4 regions of the Phocaeicola sp. HCN-6420 genome follow, and region 3 is predicted to be linked to each of the others. Evidence: riboswitches for the same ligand, from Rfam matches in the RefSeq annotation. Region 3 holds a riboswitch; each other region holds the start of a gene.

Region 1 (4,154 bases), on a different contig from region 3:
ACCGGAAAAAGAGTGCCGGTGTTGTCCGCCTTTATCGTTTGTGAGTTATTGCGGTTTATTAATGGTGGAACAAGCGGATACCTGTAAATGCCATGGCAATACCATATTTGTCGCAAGTAGCGATTACATGATCATCACGTACGGATCCTCCTGCCTGTGCAATGTATTCTACACCACTTTTGTGAGCACGTTCAATGTTGTCACCGAAGGGGAAGAATGCGTCTGAACCCAGTGAAACACCTTTCAGTGTATTCAGCCATGCACGTTTCTCTTCGCGAGTCAAAACTTCCGGCTTTTCGGTAAAGAACTGCTGCCATACACCGTCGGCAAGCACATCGTCATGCTCGTCGCTGATATAAACATCGATGGTATTGTCACGGTCGGCACGACGGATTTTTTCTACCCATGGCAAGTTCAGAACTTTCGGATGCTGGCGCAGATACCAGACATCTGCCTTGTTTCCAGCCAGACGGGTACAGTGGATACGGCTCTGTTGTCCGGCTCCGATACCGATAGCCTGTCCGTCTTTTACGTAACATACGGAGTTCGACTGGGTATATTTCAGTGTAATCAGGGCAATCATCAGATCGCGGCGTGCAGATTCGGGGAAGTTCTTATTCTGAGTAGGAATGTTGGCAAACAGATTGTCACCGTTCAGCTTGATTTCGTTACGTCCTTGTTCGAATGTAATACCGAACACATCTTTGTGTTCTATCGGTGCAGGACGGTAGGACGGATCTATCTTGATAATATTGTATGTACCCTTACGTTTGCTTTTCAGTATTTCCAGCGCTTCGTCTGTATAGCCCGGAGCAATCACTCCATCGGAAACTTCACGGTGAATGAAACGGGCGGTAGCTTCATCACACACGTCGCTCAGTGCGATGAAATCACCATATGAAGACATACGGTCGGCTCCACGGGCACGTACGTATGCATTTGCCAGCGGAGAAAGTGGAAGATCGTCTACGAAGTAAATCTTTTTCATCGTATCGTCCAGTTCCAGACCGATGGCTGCACCTGCAGGGCTGACATGCTTAAACGAGGTTGCGGCCGGAAGTCCGGTAGCTTCTTTCAGTTCTTTCACTAACTGCCATCCGTTCAGTGCATCCAGGAAATTGATGTATCCGGGACGTCCGTTCAATACTTCGATAGGCAGTTCTCCTTCTTGCATAAAAATACGTGCCGGTTTCTGGTTAGGATTACAGCCGTACTTCAATTCGAGTTCTTTTGCCATAATTTATATGTTTTAGTTGCTTGTCTACAAAATTACGGAATATTTTCGGCTTATTGAAAAAACTTTCTACCTTTGTGACGCATTGGTTCAAAAGGTTATCTCTTTTTCACTGGATAATCTGATGATTAAAAGGGAATCAGGTGCAAGTCCTGAACAGTCCCGCTGCTGTAAATTCCGTGTATATTGCAGGCAATCGCTTAAGCCACTGGAATGATTTTCCGGGAAGGTAGTCTGCAATAGGAATGAGTCAGAAGACCTGCCATGCATAGTTTCTTCACAGCTTTCGAGGAAAAAGCGTGGGATGATCTGTCGGTACATATTCTTTCTGTTCACCCCGATGCTTTATTTTCGTAAGCGATGCAGAAGCGGAGAATCCGTTGGCTGTAATTATAATGTATGAAAAAATGAGGTATATCGTATGTAGTTGGATAATGCTGGTCGGGTTTGCAGCGAGATGTTATGGCGGGCAGGATGTAGATACCACGAAGGTTTATTACATACCGGAGGTGGTGGTGTCCGACCGTTACCAGACGCGTGAAGTACGTTCGGCCGCTCCTCTCCAGATTTTTTCCCGTGAGGAACTGAAAACGCTGAATGTGATGCAGGTGTCCGATGCCGTGAAACATTTTTCGGGAGTAACGGTAAAAGATTACGGGGGGATAGGAGGACTGAAAACGGTTTCCATCCGAAGTCTGGGAGCACAGCATACGGTAGTGGGATACGACGGGATTGCTGTAACCGACTGTCAGACCGGTCAGGTGGATATCGGGCGTTTTTCGTTGGAGAACGTAGACCGTCTGATGTTAAGTAACGGGCAAAGTGATCAAATTTTTCAGCCTGCCCGGTTCTTCGCTTCGGCTGGAGTTTTAAATATCCAAACACTGACTCCTGTTTTTCATGACGATAAGCCGACAAATCTCAGTGCTTCGCTGAAATCGGGCTCGTGGGGATTGCTGAATCCTTCGCTCTTGCTGGAGCAGAAGCTGGGAGCGAAATGGGCACTGACGGCCAATGCCGAATGGATGTCGTCCGACGGGCACTACCCTTATACTTTATATTATGGCGATGAAGGCGATCAGTCCAGCCGTGAAAAGCGTAAAAATACCGATGTACAGACCTTTCGTGCTGAGGCCGGCTTGTTTGGTAATTTCTCCGATACGGAACAGTGGAGGCTGAAGGCTTATTATTACCAGTCATCTCGTGGACTTCCCAATGCGACTACACTGTATTACGATTATTCCTCCCAGCATTTATGGGACAAGAATATGTTTGTCCAAAGCCAGTATAAGAAAGAGTTCAACCGTAAGTGGGCCTTTCAGGCATCGGGTAAATGGAACTGGATGTACCAGCATTATCTGGACCCTGATTATAAAGGAACTACCGGACAGAGTGAAAACAGTTATTTCCAGCAGGAGTATTATCTTTCGGCAGCCGTACTTTTCCGTGCGTTGGATTGTCTTTCTTTTTCTCTTTCGACCGACGGAAGTGTTAACCGCATGAACTGCGACTTGAAAGATTTTGCCAAGCCTGTACGCTATTCGTGGCTCACCGCGCTGGCGGGCAAATATGTCAATGAGTGGATGACACTTTCGGCTTCTCTGTTGTCGACAGTGGTTTATGAGGATGTAGCCAAAGGTAATAGTGCCGGAGGGCATCGGAAATTGTCCCCATATGCCAGTGTATCGTTTAAGCCGTTTGCTTCCGAAGATTTTCGTATTCGTTTTTTCTATAAAGATATTTTCCGCTTGCCGAGTTTCAATGACTTGTATTACGGACAGACAGGGAACATTCGTCTGAAACCGGAAAATGCCAGTCAGCTGAATGTCGGGCTGACATACAGCAAGCATGTATCCGACTGGCTTCCTTATGTTTCGGCTACGGTGGATGCTTATTCCAACCGGGTGACAGATAAGATAGTGGCTATACCTACCAAGAATCTGTTTATCTGGAGCATGGTCAATCTCGGTAAGGTCGATATAAAGGGAATAGACTTTACGGCAAGCCTGAGCATACAGCCGGTGGAAAAGTATGTGCTGACTCTGTCGGGAAATTATACGTACCAGCGGGCATTGGATGTCACCAATCCGGATCTTTCTACGCTGGAAGGAAAGACCTATAAGCATCAGATTGCGTATACACCACGTGTTTCGGGCTCCGGACAGGCCGTACTCGAAACGCCGTGGGTCGATTTGTCGTACTCCATGCTGTTTTCGGGCAAGCGTTATGCACTGGGACAGAATATAGCCAAGAACCGGTTGAATGGATATACCGATCACAGTGTGTCTGCCCGTCGCGGTTTTCGATGGGGAAAGACTGATATTTCCTTGTCAGTCGAGGTACTGAATCTGGCAAATAAGAATTATGAAATTGTGAAAAACTTCCCGATGCCCGGACGGTCTTTCCGTATCACGGTCGGGGTTAAATATTGATGTGCATGAAGAAGCTGGTTTTTATAATATGTTCGCTGGCTCTCCTGTTTGCCGGTTGCGACGATCTGGAAGATAAACCTTATGTGGCAGGTGAGGCGAACGGGGTAGTCGAGGATTACGGAACGGCGGAAATGTATATATTGAACGAGGGACTGTTTAACCTGAATAACAGTACGCTGGCAAGGTATTCGTTTCAGACGGGGACTTGTTCGTACGATTATTTCCGTGCGCTGAATCATCGCGGGCTGGGAGATACGGCCAATGACATGGATATTTACGGCAGTAAGTTGTATATAGTTGTGAATGTTTCAAGTACGGTAGAGGTAGTAGACCTTCAGACAGGGCTTTCCATCAAACAGATTCCGATGCTGACCGATAATGGTAGTTCCCGTCAGCCTCGTGCTATTACTTTTGAGGAAGGAAAGGCCTATGTCTGTTCTTACGATGGAACAGTAGCCCGTATCGATACGACTTCGCTGGAGATAGAC
Region 2 (4,154 bases), on a different contig from region 3:
CGATCTTCCAGCCGGTCTGAAGCGCAACATCTACCCCTCTGATTTCCACATTTCCCAGATTGACCATCGTCCAGCGGAAGAAATTCGACGTAGGAGTGGCCACGATTTTATTCTCCACCTCGTTGTAGTACACATCCGTTTGTACTTCCAGCGAGCGCAGCCACGTACTATTGAAGGTACGGTTGTACGTAAATCCTAAGTCGTACTGCGTAGTGAACTCAGGTTCCAGGTTGATATTCCCTACAAACGTATAATACAGGTCGTTCAGCGTAGGCATCCGGAAGATCCGTTTATAGAAACCTCTCAGGTTAAGGCCACTTTGCGGAAAAGGCCTCCACGACACGAAAAACGAAGGAGTAAGCTTCTGCTTGTCGGGAGCAGGCGTGCCCGAGCTCGTATCGTGTACAAACGTTTCGAGCAGACTTGCCTGAAGTTCCACCTGCTTGAAGCGCATGGCCGTAGCGATGGATGCCAGCAGCGTATGCCGGCGCGGATAAACAAAGTCGCGCAAGTCGGCATTCAGCAGGTTAAACTGATAATCTGCCGAAAAGCTTGCCTCCCACCACGAAAACAGATTAAATCGGTTGGCTACCGATGTGTATACTTCCTGCTGGTAATAATGGTTGTTGACATACATCAGCGACTCGTCTTTGTTAGGATCGGCCAGGTAATGCAGGTAGTCGTATGCATATTTCGCATTGGCAAGCAGGCTGTACCACTGTGTAAAGTCCTTCTTGAATGTACCCTGAGTAAAGAAATTCGTATCCCACTGGCGATCCTCGTGCGAGAACTTGTTGCGGACGATTGCCCCCGGATATCCACGTTCCGAGTTGTACAGGTAAGCCTTCGCCTTCCAGTATCCCTGCTTGAGCTGTCCGAACAGCCCTCCTTCCACACGCAAGGCATTCAGGTCGCCGTTCTGCCGCACCGCCGTCGTATCATATCCCTCCTGCATGCGGTAAGTAAACTTGTATTTTCCCGACGAGTGAAGATACTCGGCACTGAACGAACTGCTGATTCGTTGTCCGAGCTTTTGTTCCCACAGTATGGATGGATTTACCACACCAAACGAGCCCGTCTTGAACGAAGCCCTTACGTTATACTTCTTTCCTTCCTCGAACTGAGGCGTCCGTGTCTGCAAATAGATGGAGCCCGACGAGCCGAAATCCTTTGCCGGCTGGAAAATGGCACTCTTCTGTCCGTTGTACAGCGTGACAGACTCCATGTTGTCGAGCGAGAATCTTCCCAAATCGACCGTACCGTTTTGTGCGTTTCCCAGCTCGATGCCGTCGTAGAATACACCTACATGGTTGGTTCCCATACTCCGGATATTCACCGTTTTCAGTCCCCCTACTCCTCCGTAGTCCTTGATCTGTATGCCGGAAAAATAGCGCAAGGCATCGGCCACGTTGTGCGAGCTGAGCTGATGGAGCTGCTTGCCCGATAATTCCTGTACCGGAAAAATCTCTTTCTGTACGGCACGCGCCGTCACAACAACCTCGTTCAGATGTTGAAGGCTGTCCAACTTGTTTTGTGCATGTACCGGTACACAAATGTTTATACCCCACACCAGTAGGGTAAACATTACCGCATAGTAAAGTTTATTAAGCATTATGTAAAACGTTCAACCGTCCTATCCCACGAGTTCGGTTAATTAATAAAAACGATGGCAGGTCTTCTGACTGACTCACACGCTTTGACACCTTCCCGGTTTTATCCAGTGGCAATGAGTAATTGTCAACGTGTTTGATGAGCTTCACAGCAGCGGGACTGTTCGGGACTTTCACCCGATTCCCTTTTAATCCGTCGGGTCGAAACAACCTTCCGGAACCAATCGGTGGCAAAGATAGTTTATTTTTTCTGAATTTTAATACAGTTTTGCTATTTAAGAAATGGTTTTTGTATACTCCTTTCGTTCAGGACTTTCGTGAAATATCAAAAAAAACAGGGGAAAGAGGAGGTTCGGGCAGGAAGATGCAGGGAGCCTGTCTGATTCGTGCTGATGTTTTTTTATTTTTTGTACAAAAAATAAAAATGTTTGTACAAATTTTCAGCGACTTCTGAAAGCGTTTTTCTCAGAGAACCGATAATTTTAGTAGTTTTGCCCTGATGAACCATTAAATATATGCATGTATGAAAGAAATAAATGTATCGGAACTGAAAGATAACATGTTCGACGCTATCAGTAAGGAATGGATGCTGGTAACGGCCGGAACACAGGAAAAGTTTAACATGATGACGGCAAGCTGGGGCGGAACCGGTGTTTTGTGGGCAAAGCCCGTAGCCTTTATTTTCATCCGTCCCGAGCGTTATACCTACCAGTTTATTGAAGAGGGAGAAACGCTTACCCTGTCTTTCTTAGGCGAAGAGCATAAAGATATACATAAAATCTGCGGTTCCAAGTCGGGACGCGACATCGACAAGGTAGCGGCTACCGGACTGAAACCTTTTGCCACTCCCGAAGGAAACATTGCCTACGAGCAGGCACGTATGGTACTGGAATGCAGAAAACTGTATGCCGATATGATAAAGCCCGAGCAGTTTATCGATGCTTCACTGGTAAGCCGCTGGTACGGCGAAGGACATGGCGGATTCCATAAAATGTATGTCGTAGAGATAGAACATGTATGGGTGAAAGAGTGAGCATAATGCTCGTCAGAATCCCATGATAAACTCATCCAGCGAATCGTTTTCGTCCATACCCATCTTGTCGTGTTTGAGGCGGTTTTTCCGTTTCTTCAAGGCGACCTTGCTGGTGTCGAGCAGGTAAAGCATATTGCTGTTTGAGATGCCGATCTTGATAAGGCAGCAAAGCGAGATGTCCGCCTTTGTCAGCGTCGGGAACTTTTTCCAAAGCCGGTCTGTAAAGTTGTTGTAGCAGATGTTTATAACTTCCGCCAGATTGTCCTGTTCCTCGTCGGAGAGCACTACCGACCGGCTTTGTATTTTATCCTGCTGGCTCATTTTATTGAGCTGTTCCATTTTTCTGATGATCTCGCTGTGGCGCAGGATTTCCTTTCTCATGGCAGCCTCCTTTGAAGAGTATTCGCTCCTCATCTTTTCCCTCTGTGAAAGTTCTTTGTCCAGAGCCATTTCCTTTTCGATGATTTTTTCCTGTGCAGCATGCAGGTCGATAGTCTTTTCTTGCAGTTGCAGCCTCATTTCCTTCATCAGGTCGTCTTTTGATCGCATCTGTTCTGCCAGTTTGCGTTTTTCTTCCCTATATATATAAGAAAGTATGATAGTAGCAATAAGTACTGCTATACAAATTCCGAATAATGAGATATAAAGACGTTGTTGTTTTATTTTCAGTAAAGTGTTTTCATCTTGAATCGAGGCGTATTTAAGTTGGAGGTCTGCTACTTTAGATTCTAACCGTATGGATGGGATGTGTCTGGTAGTTTGGTGTACCGTTTGCTGTATTTCATCGTTTTGTACAGGTTGTATATTCAATGTACTGTCAGAACTTTCATGCTTCAGTTGTTCTATCTGTAGCAATGGAGTATTTATTTCATGTGTTTTTTTCAGATAAATGATAAGTGAAAGTGAAGCAGCTGCTGCTATGATAATTATGATGACGAGGATGATATTTTTCATAATAAACATTTGTAAAGCTATTACAAATATAGCTCAAAAAGTGACATGTCTCCTTGTTCTTTTCCTCTTGTCTACCTTTCTCTTTTAAATATTTTCTTATTTCTTTGATAATCAGCGTGCTGATATTCTATAGATGTCTACTTTGTGTCACCCTCTTTTCCTTGTATGATGCCTGATTTTATTCTATCTTCGTAGTGATGAAAAGTAAGATAGATATGGTTTTATACAAATGTTTTTACTTACCATAATCGAATACAGATATTTTGAATTCGATTTTTATTAACTTGTTTACCCTATTAAAATTAGTCATTATGCAAAGCAGTAACACGTATTTCAAAATCAGGATGGTATGTTCCTTATTATTAGGTCTGGCTGTTGTTTATGGACTTGTGGAAAGTATTGGAAAAAATGCTTTGTGGCTTGCTCTTCTTATGGGACTATTTATAATTTCTATTCTTTTCGATTTGTTGGTACTATATAAGAAGAAGGCAGCTTGTCCCGATAAAGGGAAGTATCTTTATTTGGATGCCGGAGCCATGTGTGTATGGTGGATTTTA
Region 3 (4,154 bases):
CCAGTCCGATAAAAACTAACGTAACAATTTTATATTGCTGTTTTAAATAAGACATAGCACCCTTGCGCACGTGCGCTGCTATTTTTTGCATTTCAGGGCTGCCTTCACTTTCCCGCATCATCTGTTTATAGAAATATCCTGCAAAAGCAAGTGCTAATACAGATGCAGTGGGGATTAACCAAAAAAGATATGTTTCCATAAAGTTTGAGATTAAAAGTTGTATCCCAAATTTAATAAATAAAATGGAAACAAAGTACTGATTACCTTACTTTTATTTCTTTTCTGACATGACCAGCAACTTATCGCCTGCGTGCAGTTCAATCTGTCCGTTCGGGATGATGAATTCGTTTCCGCGTTTAATCAGCATGACCAGTGTTCCCTTTGGGATGTTCATATCAGCCAGTCGGTTGCCCACAGTCAGCATATCTTCTGTCAAGGTTATATCGTTTAGATGAGTGTCAATTTCATCAGGCAGTTCAACGCCGAAGTCATTCCCTTCTTTTTCTTCGGGAAGGTCGAGCTTGAGCCAGCGTGCCATTTTCGAGATAGTCATACCCTGTATGATGAGCGACAACAAGGTAATAAAAAATACGATGTTGAACAACTGATTGGAACCTGGTATCTGAGCTATAACCGGATAAGTGGCAAAAATAATAGGTACGGCACCTCTTAATCCTACCCATGAAATAAAAATGCGTGCCTTGTTGCTGATTCCCTTAAAAGGAAGCAGGCAGAGGAATACGCTGACAGGGCGTGCTATCAGAATCATAAATATACCGATAAGCAAAGCTGTAACTGCAATGTCGAGCATTTCGTGCGGATTGACCAGAAGTCCCAGTGTAAGGAACATAATAATCTGGAACAGCCAGGTAAGTCCGTTCATAAAAGTGTTTGTTTCTTTCCGGAAAGCCAGCCGGGCATTGCCCACGATTACTCCTGCAATGTATACGGCAAGATATCCGTTTCCTTTTACCAAATCGGTAAGCGTGAAAGTGATGAAGACAATACTGAGCAGCAGAATAGGGTAGAGTGCACCGTTGGAAAGTTCTATTTTGTTGATAAGCCATACAGCGAACTTTCCGAAAGCATATCCCAGAACTCCGCCGAAGAGGAACTGCAGAAACAAATCTTTCAGTATGATACCTATGTTAAAATCACTTCCACTGCCTATAACCTGAATAAGCACAATGGTAAGCATGTATGCCATTGGGTCGTTACTACCACTTTCCAGTTCCAGCATCGGACGAAGATTGTATTTTAGATTCATCCGTTGGGAACGCAGAAGGCTGAATACCGATGCAGAGTCGGTTGACGACATGGTAGCTGCAAGCAGTAGGGAAACCAGCAGCGTAAGTTCTATGTTAGCCTGTGTATGATTCGAAAGAAAGAAAATAAACGAACCTGTCAGTAGCGTGGTGACCAGCACTCCTACGGTAGAAAGCAGTATACCTTGCTTTAGCACGGGTTTGATATCGGCATATCGTGTATCCATACCGCCGGAAAACAGAATGATACTCAGTGCCATCATACCGATGAACTGGGCGTCGGAAGCACTATTGAACTGAATACCCAGTCCGTCGCTGCCGAATGCCATTCCTACCAACAGGAATAAAAGCAAGGTAGGAATACCGAAACGATATCCGGTTTTACTGATAAGAATACTGGTAAATATCAGGACAGAGCCGACAAGTAAAATATTTTCTGCTGTAATCATGAGACTGTTTTATTATAAAGTATATGTGCAAAGTAAACAAATAAATTTGGATTTTGGTTCACGTTCTGTTGTATTGTACGAAGTTATTGCATATATTTGTCACAGTTTTGTTCCGTCAGGCTTCCCGATTGGTAGTGCGAAGCTGCGGATGAAAAGGGAATCGGGTGAAAGTCCCGGACAGTCCCGCTGCTGTAAGCTCCGTGATAAAGGTTTGTTTACCACTTCGAGCCACTGCCGTTTCTTCGGGTTGAATGAAAAGGCGGGAAGGCATAACAAACCGGAGTAAGTCAGAAGACCTGCAAAACGTGTCACGCTTGTACCTTCGAGGAAAAGGTTACAGGAACGTAAACTGATTGTATAAATTTTATTTCAAGTACAAAATGCGGGATTTTTTCCCGTCCATGTTGTTCTTGTTTTATTTGCATTTAAGAAAATGATTGTCGTAAAGAATGTTTTGAAGAGATACATACTATCTGCCCATATAGTACTTATGGTCTTGCTGCTTTCTGCTTGCGGTGGAAAGAGCAAGACCTCTTTTTTGCAGGAGCAGGGAGATACGCTCCGGTTGCATTATGCCGAGAACTTGCAGATTGTAAAGTATGACCGATATACGAAAGTCACGTTAAGGAATCCCTGGGACACGTTGCAAATACTTCATACTTATCTGCTGGTGGACAAGAAGGATACGACTGCGATGTCACTTCCTGAAGGAACCGTGATACAGGTACCTCTGACTCGGGCACTGGTCTATTCGTCGGTACATTGTGGGCTTTTGCAGGAACTGGGAGCCTTGGATAAGGTAAAAGGTGTATGCGACTTGCAGTATATGCGTATTCCTGCCGTGCTGGAAGGCTGCCGGAATGGCAGCGTTACGGATGCGGGAAGCAGCATGAATCCGGATATAGAAAAGGTTATCGACATGCATCCAGATGCCATATTGCTTTCACCTTATCAGAATAGTGGAGGATACGGACGGATAGAAAAGCTGAACGTGCCGATTCTGGAATGTGCCGATTATATGGAAACTTCGGCGTTGGGACGTGCCGAGTGGGTGCGTTTTTACGGACTTTTGTTCGGCAAAGAACAAGAAGCCGACTCGCTGTTTGCCGAAGTGGAACGGAAATATCTCTCACTTCGTAATCGGGTAAAAGATATATCACCCAAGCCGACTGTTATTACGGAACTGAAGACTGGAGGAACCTGGTATGTGCCGGGAGGAAACAGTACGATGGCAAAAGTGTATGCTGATGCCGGCGCACGCTATATCTTTTCTGATATTCCACAGAGTGGTTCGGCATCGCTGGCCTTCGAAGCGGTGTTCGACAGAGGACAGCATGCCGATTTCTGGCTGATAAAATATAATCAGCAGACTGACAAGACTTATCGGGAACTGAAGAACGACTATGCGCCTTATGCCAATTTTGATGCATTCCGTAACCGACGGGTATACGGATGCAATACCAGCCGCATTTCTTTTTACGAAGAAGTACCTTTTCATCCCGAACTTCTGCTGGAAGATTTGGTAAAAGTCTTTCATCCGGAAGTTCTGAAAGACTATGCTCCGAGATATTTTACTAATTTAGCGGAGTGATAAGTTAAACCTCGTATGCATGAAGGCGAATAAAGGATATATATATGGCTGTGTGCTTGCAGGAATCATTGTAGTGCTCGTTGCGGCAAACTTGATATTCGGTTCGGTAGACATCCCGTTCAGGGCGGTAGGACGTATCTTGCTTGGCGGGGATGCGGAAAAGGAAAGCTGGCGCTTCATTATATGGGAATCGCGTGTTCCCCAGTGTGTTACAGCATTACTTTGCGGAGCGGCTCTTTCTGCATCGGGGCTGATGCTCCAGACTGTATTCAGTAATCCGCTTGCCGACTCTTCTATCTTGGGTATCAGTTCAGGGGCAAGTCTGGGAGTTGCGCTGGTCTTGTTGGCAGGAGGAGGAAGCATTGTTGCCGGTGAATTTGTACTTTCCGGTTTTCTTTCTGTGGTTGCCGGGGCTTTTGCCGGAGCTGTTTTGGTTATGGCAGTTATCTTATTTCTGTCGGTCGTGATAAAAAACAGTGTGATGTTGCTTATTGCCGGCATCATGATTGGCTACGTTGTTTCGTCGGTGATTTCCTTGCTCAACTTCTTTTCTACAGCCGAAGGGGTCCATTCGTTTGTAATCTGGGGATTAGGCAACTTTGGAGGTGTTTCGATGGCGCAGCTTCCCGGCTTTTCTGTCGTTACGCTATTGGGACTGCTGGTCGCCATCTTGCTGATAAAGCCTCTTAATGCCTTGCTGCTTGGCACGCGTTACGCCGAAAATTTAGGTATTAATATACGCCGTGTCCGTAACTTGTTGTTGCTTGCTACCGGTCTGCTTACAGCCGTTACAACAGCCTTTTGCGGGCCGATCGCCTTTATCGGTCTGGCGGTTCCACATATGGCACG
Region 4 (4,154 bases), on a different contig from region 3:
GTTTTTGCTGTCACTGTTACATCCTGACAATAATACAATCAGGGCTGCGGCTGCTAAAGTTATCTTTTTCATATAATTAATCAGTTTATTACGGAACAAAAATACAATTAAATCAGTTATTCCCTGCGAGGCTTTTCATTTTTTTGTAATTTTGCACGCTAATTTTGTAATAAACATGGAATTGAAAGAACACTTTACAGGCAAAATATTCAATCTGATATCCGAAACTGCTGACGAACTGGGACTGGAATGTTACGTGGTAGGAGGTTACGTGCGTGATATATTCCTGAATCGTCCGTCGAAAGACATAGATGTGGTAGTAGTAGGCAGTGGAATTGAGATAGCCGAAGCGTTCGGAAAGAAGTTGGGACGTGGTGCCCATGTTTCTGTCTTTAAGAACTTTGGAACTGCACAGGTGAAGTATCACGATGTGGAAGTTGAATTCGTTGGAGCTCGAAAAGAATCGTATAGCCATGATAGCCGTAAGCCGGTTGTAGAAAACGGAACGTTGGAAGATGATCAAAATCGCCGCGATTTTACCATAAATGCATTGGCAGTATGTTTGAATAAAGCTCGTTTTGGAGAGCTGGTAGACCCGTTCGGCGGTCTGGATGACCTGAAGGAACGTACCATACGAACTCCTCTTGACCCGGATATAACATTCAGTGACGATCCTTTACGCATGATGCGCTGCATTCGCTTTGCTACTCAGTTGAATTTCTTTATAGAGGATGAAACATTTGATGCCCTGAGCCGTAACCGTGAGCGCATCAAGATTATTTCACGGGAGCGCATTGCCGATGAATTGAATAAAATATTGCTTTCACCTGTACCTTCGAAAGGTTTCGTTGACTTAGACCGTTGCGGACTGCTGGAACTGATCTTCCCGGAACTGGTTGCTTTGCAGGGAGTGGAAGTCAGAAATGGAAGAGGGCATAAGGATAATTTCTATCACACTCTGGAAGTGGTAGACAATATTGCAAAGGTTACCGATAATTTGTGGTTGCGCTGGGCTACTTTGTTGCACGACATTGGAAAGCCGCGCACTAAACGCTGGGATCCTCGTGTAGGATGGACATTCCATAATCATAATTTCATCGGAGAAAAGATGATACCTGAAATCTTCCGGAAGATGAAGTTGCCTATGAATGAAAAGATGAAGTACGTTCAAAAGCTGGTCGGTCTTCATATGCGTCCTATTGTGATAGCCGATGAAGAAGTGACCGATTCGGCTGTTCGGCGACTGCTTTTCGAGGCTGGCGATGATATTGACGATTTGATGCTGCTGTGTGAAGCAGATATTACTTCGAAGAATGAAGTGCGCAAACAACGCTTTCTCGACAATTTCAAACTGGTACGTCAGAAACTGAAAGACTTGGAGGAAAAGGATCGTATCCGTAATTTCCAGCCGCCGGTAGATGGTGCTGAGATTATGAAGGTATTCAACTTGCAGCCGTGTCGGGAAATCGGCAGTCTGAAAAGCTCTATAAAGGACGCTATTCTGGATGGGATTATTCCTAATGAACACGATGCTGCTTTTGAGTTTATGCTTAAGAAGGCAAAGCAAATGGGACTGGAGCCCGTCAATCAATAAATCATTATACCGTTTTCGGGTTTCCGATCTGTATTTTTGCAAATAGGAAACCCGAAAACAAGAAAAAGATTATTCCTTGTTTAGAGTAATAAGAAATAAATCTAATTATCCAAATAGAAAAGTTTATATAAATAAGAGTTGTCCGTTTGTACGCTCTATATGTATCTGTAGACTGGTTTTGTGTTTTAAAAGTTGCTCAATTTAGAAAAACATCTGTTAGTTCGTTTTTATTTATTCGATCAGAAAATATATCTTTGTAGAGCTTTTCGTTAGGTAACATAAGCGTTTCAAAAGGGAATGTCGTGTAAATCGGCAACAGTACCCGCTGCTGTGATTCTTAATGAACCGGAGGCAATGCATGTGCAAGCCACTATTGTTTGAATACAATGGGAAGGTGTCTGCCGGGGAGAGATCAGTCAGAAGACCTGCCACGAAAAGCAAATCCAATCTTTTTATTAACTTTTCAAAGCAAACAGTATGAATTTAACTGAAATCTGTATTATCAAGCGTGACGGGAAGCGGGAAAACTTTTCGCCTTCAAAGATTACAAATGCCATCAGTAAAGCTTTTAATGCCACAGGACTGGCTCATCAGGAAGAGCTGATTGATGAAATTACTCAGCGTGTTATTGCTCATTTTGAGAATCCGACGATCGGAGTTGAGGAGATTCAGGACCTTGTAGAAACAGAATTGATGAAAGTGCAGCCTGAGGTTGCCAAGAAATATATCATTTATCGCCAGTGGAGAAATACAGAACGCGATCGCAAAACGCAGATGAAGCACATTATGGATGGCATTGTGGCTATCGACAAGAATGATGTAAATCTGAGCAACGCTAACATGTCGAGTCATACTCCGGCGGGACAGATGATGACTTTTGCTTCGGAGATTACCAAAGATTATACGTATAAATACCTTTTGCCCAAGCAGTATGCTGAAGCACATCAGTTGGGAGATATTCACATTCACGATTTGGATTATTATCCAACCAAGACAACAACTTGTATTCAATATGATCTTGATGACTTGTTTGAACGTGGTTTTCATACAAAGAATGGAAGTATCCGTACTCCGCAATCCATTCAGAGTTACGCAACGCTGGCAACTATTATCTTCCAGACCAACCAGAATGAACAGCATGGAGGACAGGCGATTCCGGCTTTTGATTTTTTCATGGCAAAAGGTGTACTCAAGAGTTTTCAGAAAGCAGTAGCATCGTCTGTTTCCTTTTATCTTGATATGAGAGATATACAGTTGGATGAGGCTGCGATACTGACTGTATCCAAACAGTGTTTTACTTCTATTGTTCCGACAGAGGATGAAAAGAAAAGTTTCCTTTCGGCAGCAGCCGGACAAGGCGTCACACTGACGGCCGGTGAACTGGAACACATTTTACGTAAGTCGTATGCTCAGGTACGCAAGGATACTCATCAGGCTATGGAAGGATTTATCCATAACTTGAACACGATGCATTCGCGTGGAGGAAATCAGGTAGTGTTCAGCTCAATCAATTATGGAACAGATACTTCGGCTGAAGGACGAATGGTGATAGAAGAATTATTGAAAGCGACCATCGAAGGCTTAGGTACACGTGGAGAGGTTCCTGTATTTCCAATTCAGATATTCAAAATAAAAGATGGAGTATCTTATTCTGAAGCAGACTATAAACGTGCGATGGAGGACTTTGAAGCTGCTATGGATGGGAAAGTTGAATTTGAAGCTCCAAACTTTGATTTGTTTCTGAAAGCTTGTCGGACAACGGCCAAGGCTTTGTTTCCGAACTTCATGTTCCTTGATACACCTTTCAATCGTCACGAAAAATGGGATGCAAGCGATCCGAAACGCTACCGTTATGAACTGGCGACGATGGGATGTCGTACACGTGTATTCGAAAATCTGAACGGTGAAAAGACTTCATTGGGACGTGGAAACTTGTCGTTTACTACCATGAATCTGCCGCGTCTTGCCATCGAGGCGCGTATTAAGGCTGAAAGTGTAGCTGAGAATCAGGGGCAGGATGCCATAGAACGTCTGGCGAAAGAAACATTTATCAATTCAGTACACGATATGGCTGTCTTCATAGCCGGGCAGCTCTATGCCCGCTATCAGTATCAGCGTACAGCACTGGCACGGCAGTTTCCGTTCATGATGAGTAACAATGTGTGGAAAGGAGGCGGTGAGCTGAATCCGAACGATGAGGTAGGTGACGTACTGAATCAGGGAACATTGGGTATTGGTTTCATTGGCGGTCACAATGCCATGGTAGCTCTGTACGGACAAGGACACGGACATTGTCGGAAGGCATGGGACACATTGTATGAAGCTGTAGAAGAAATGAATCGTGTAGTAGAAGAATTTAAGCAGAAGTATCATTTGAACTATTCAGTACTGGCTACTCCTGCTGAAGGGCTTTCCGGACGATTTACTCGTATGGATCGTCGTAAATATGGTGTGATACCAGGGGTAACCGACCGCGATTATTATGTGAATTCATTTCATGTCGATGTGAAAGAACCCATCAGTATCGTAGAAAAGATAAAATGTGAAGCTCCTTTCCATG

The links. Region 3 has a riboswitch for cobalamin ahead of WKT12_RS03410 (ABC transporter substrate-binding protein). Riboswitches for the same ligand answer to the same signal wherever they lie in the genome.
Region 1: linked by a shared signal. The riboswitch ahead of WKT12_RS11295 (TonB-dependent receptor plug domain-containing protein) and the one ahead of WKT12_RS03410 (ABC transporter substrate-binding protein) in region 3 are both predicted to bind cobalamin.
Region 2: linked by a shared signal. The riboswitch ahead of WKT12_RS11850 (TonB-dependent receptor) and the one ahead of WKT12_RS03410 (ABC transporter substrate-binding protein) in region 3 are both predicted to bind cobalamin.
Region 4: linked by a shared signal. The riboswitch ahead of WKT12_RS08385 (anaerobic ribonucleoside triphosphate reductase) and the one ahead of WKT12_RS03410 (ABC transporter substrate-binding protein) in region 3 are both predicted to bind cobalamin.

What each region holds. Positions count from the first base shown of each region.
Region 1 covers NZ_JBBKBJ010000019.1:5,330-9,483, reverse strand. Annotated here, with positions in the region: gene WKT12_RS11300 (phosphoribosylaminoimidazolecarboxamide formyltransferase) at 59-1,237, opposite strand; cobalamin riboswitch at 1,304-1,514, shown strand; gene WKT12_RS11295 (TonB-dependent receptor plug domain-containing protein) at 1,669-3,666, shown strand; gene WKT12_RS11290 (YncE family protein) at 3,666-4,154, shown strand, end outside.
Region 2 covers NZ_JBBKBJ010000021.1:24,589-28,742, forward strand. Annotated here, with positions in the region: gene WKT12_RS11850 (TonB-dependent receptor) at 1-1,585, opposite strand, end outside; cobalamin riboswitch at 1,652-1,851, opposite strand; gene WKT12_RS11855 (flavin reductase family protein) at 2,134-2,643, shown strand; gene WKT12_RS11860 (hypothetical protein) at 2,656-3,597, opposite strand; gene WKT12_RS11865 (hypothetical protein) at 3,909-4,154, shown strand, end outside.
Region 3 covers NZ_JBBKBJ010000003.1:105,725-109,878, reverse strand. Annotated here, with positions in the region: gene WKT12_RS03420 (sodium-translocating pyrophosphatase) at 1-199, opposite strand, end outside; gene WKT12_RS03415 (potassium/proton antiporter) at 272-1,714, opposite strand; cobalamin riboswitch at 1,806-2,032, shown strand; gene WKT12_RS03410 (ABC transporter substrate-binding protein) at 2,169-3,305, shown strand; gene WKT12_RS03405 (iron ABC transporter permease) at 3,325-4,154, shown strand, end outside.
Region 4 covers NZ_JBBKBJ010000010.1:114,482-118,635, forward strand. Annotated here, with positions in the region: gene WKT12_RS08375 (hypothetical protein) at 1-72, opposite strand, end outside; gene WKT12_RS08380 (CCA tRNA nucleotidyltransferase) at 176-1,594, shown strand; cobalamin riboswitch at 1,847-2,041, shown strand; gene WKT12_RS08385 (anaerobic ribonucleoside triphosphate reductase) at 2,072-4,154, shown strand, end outside.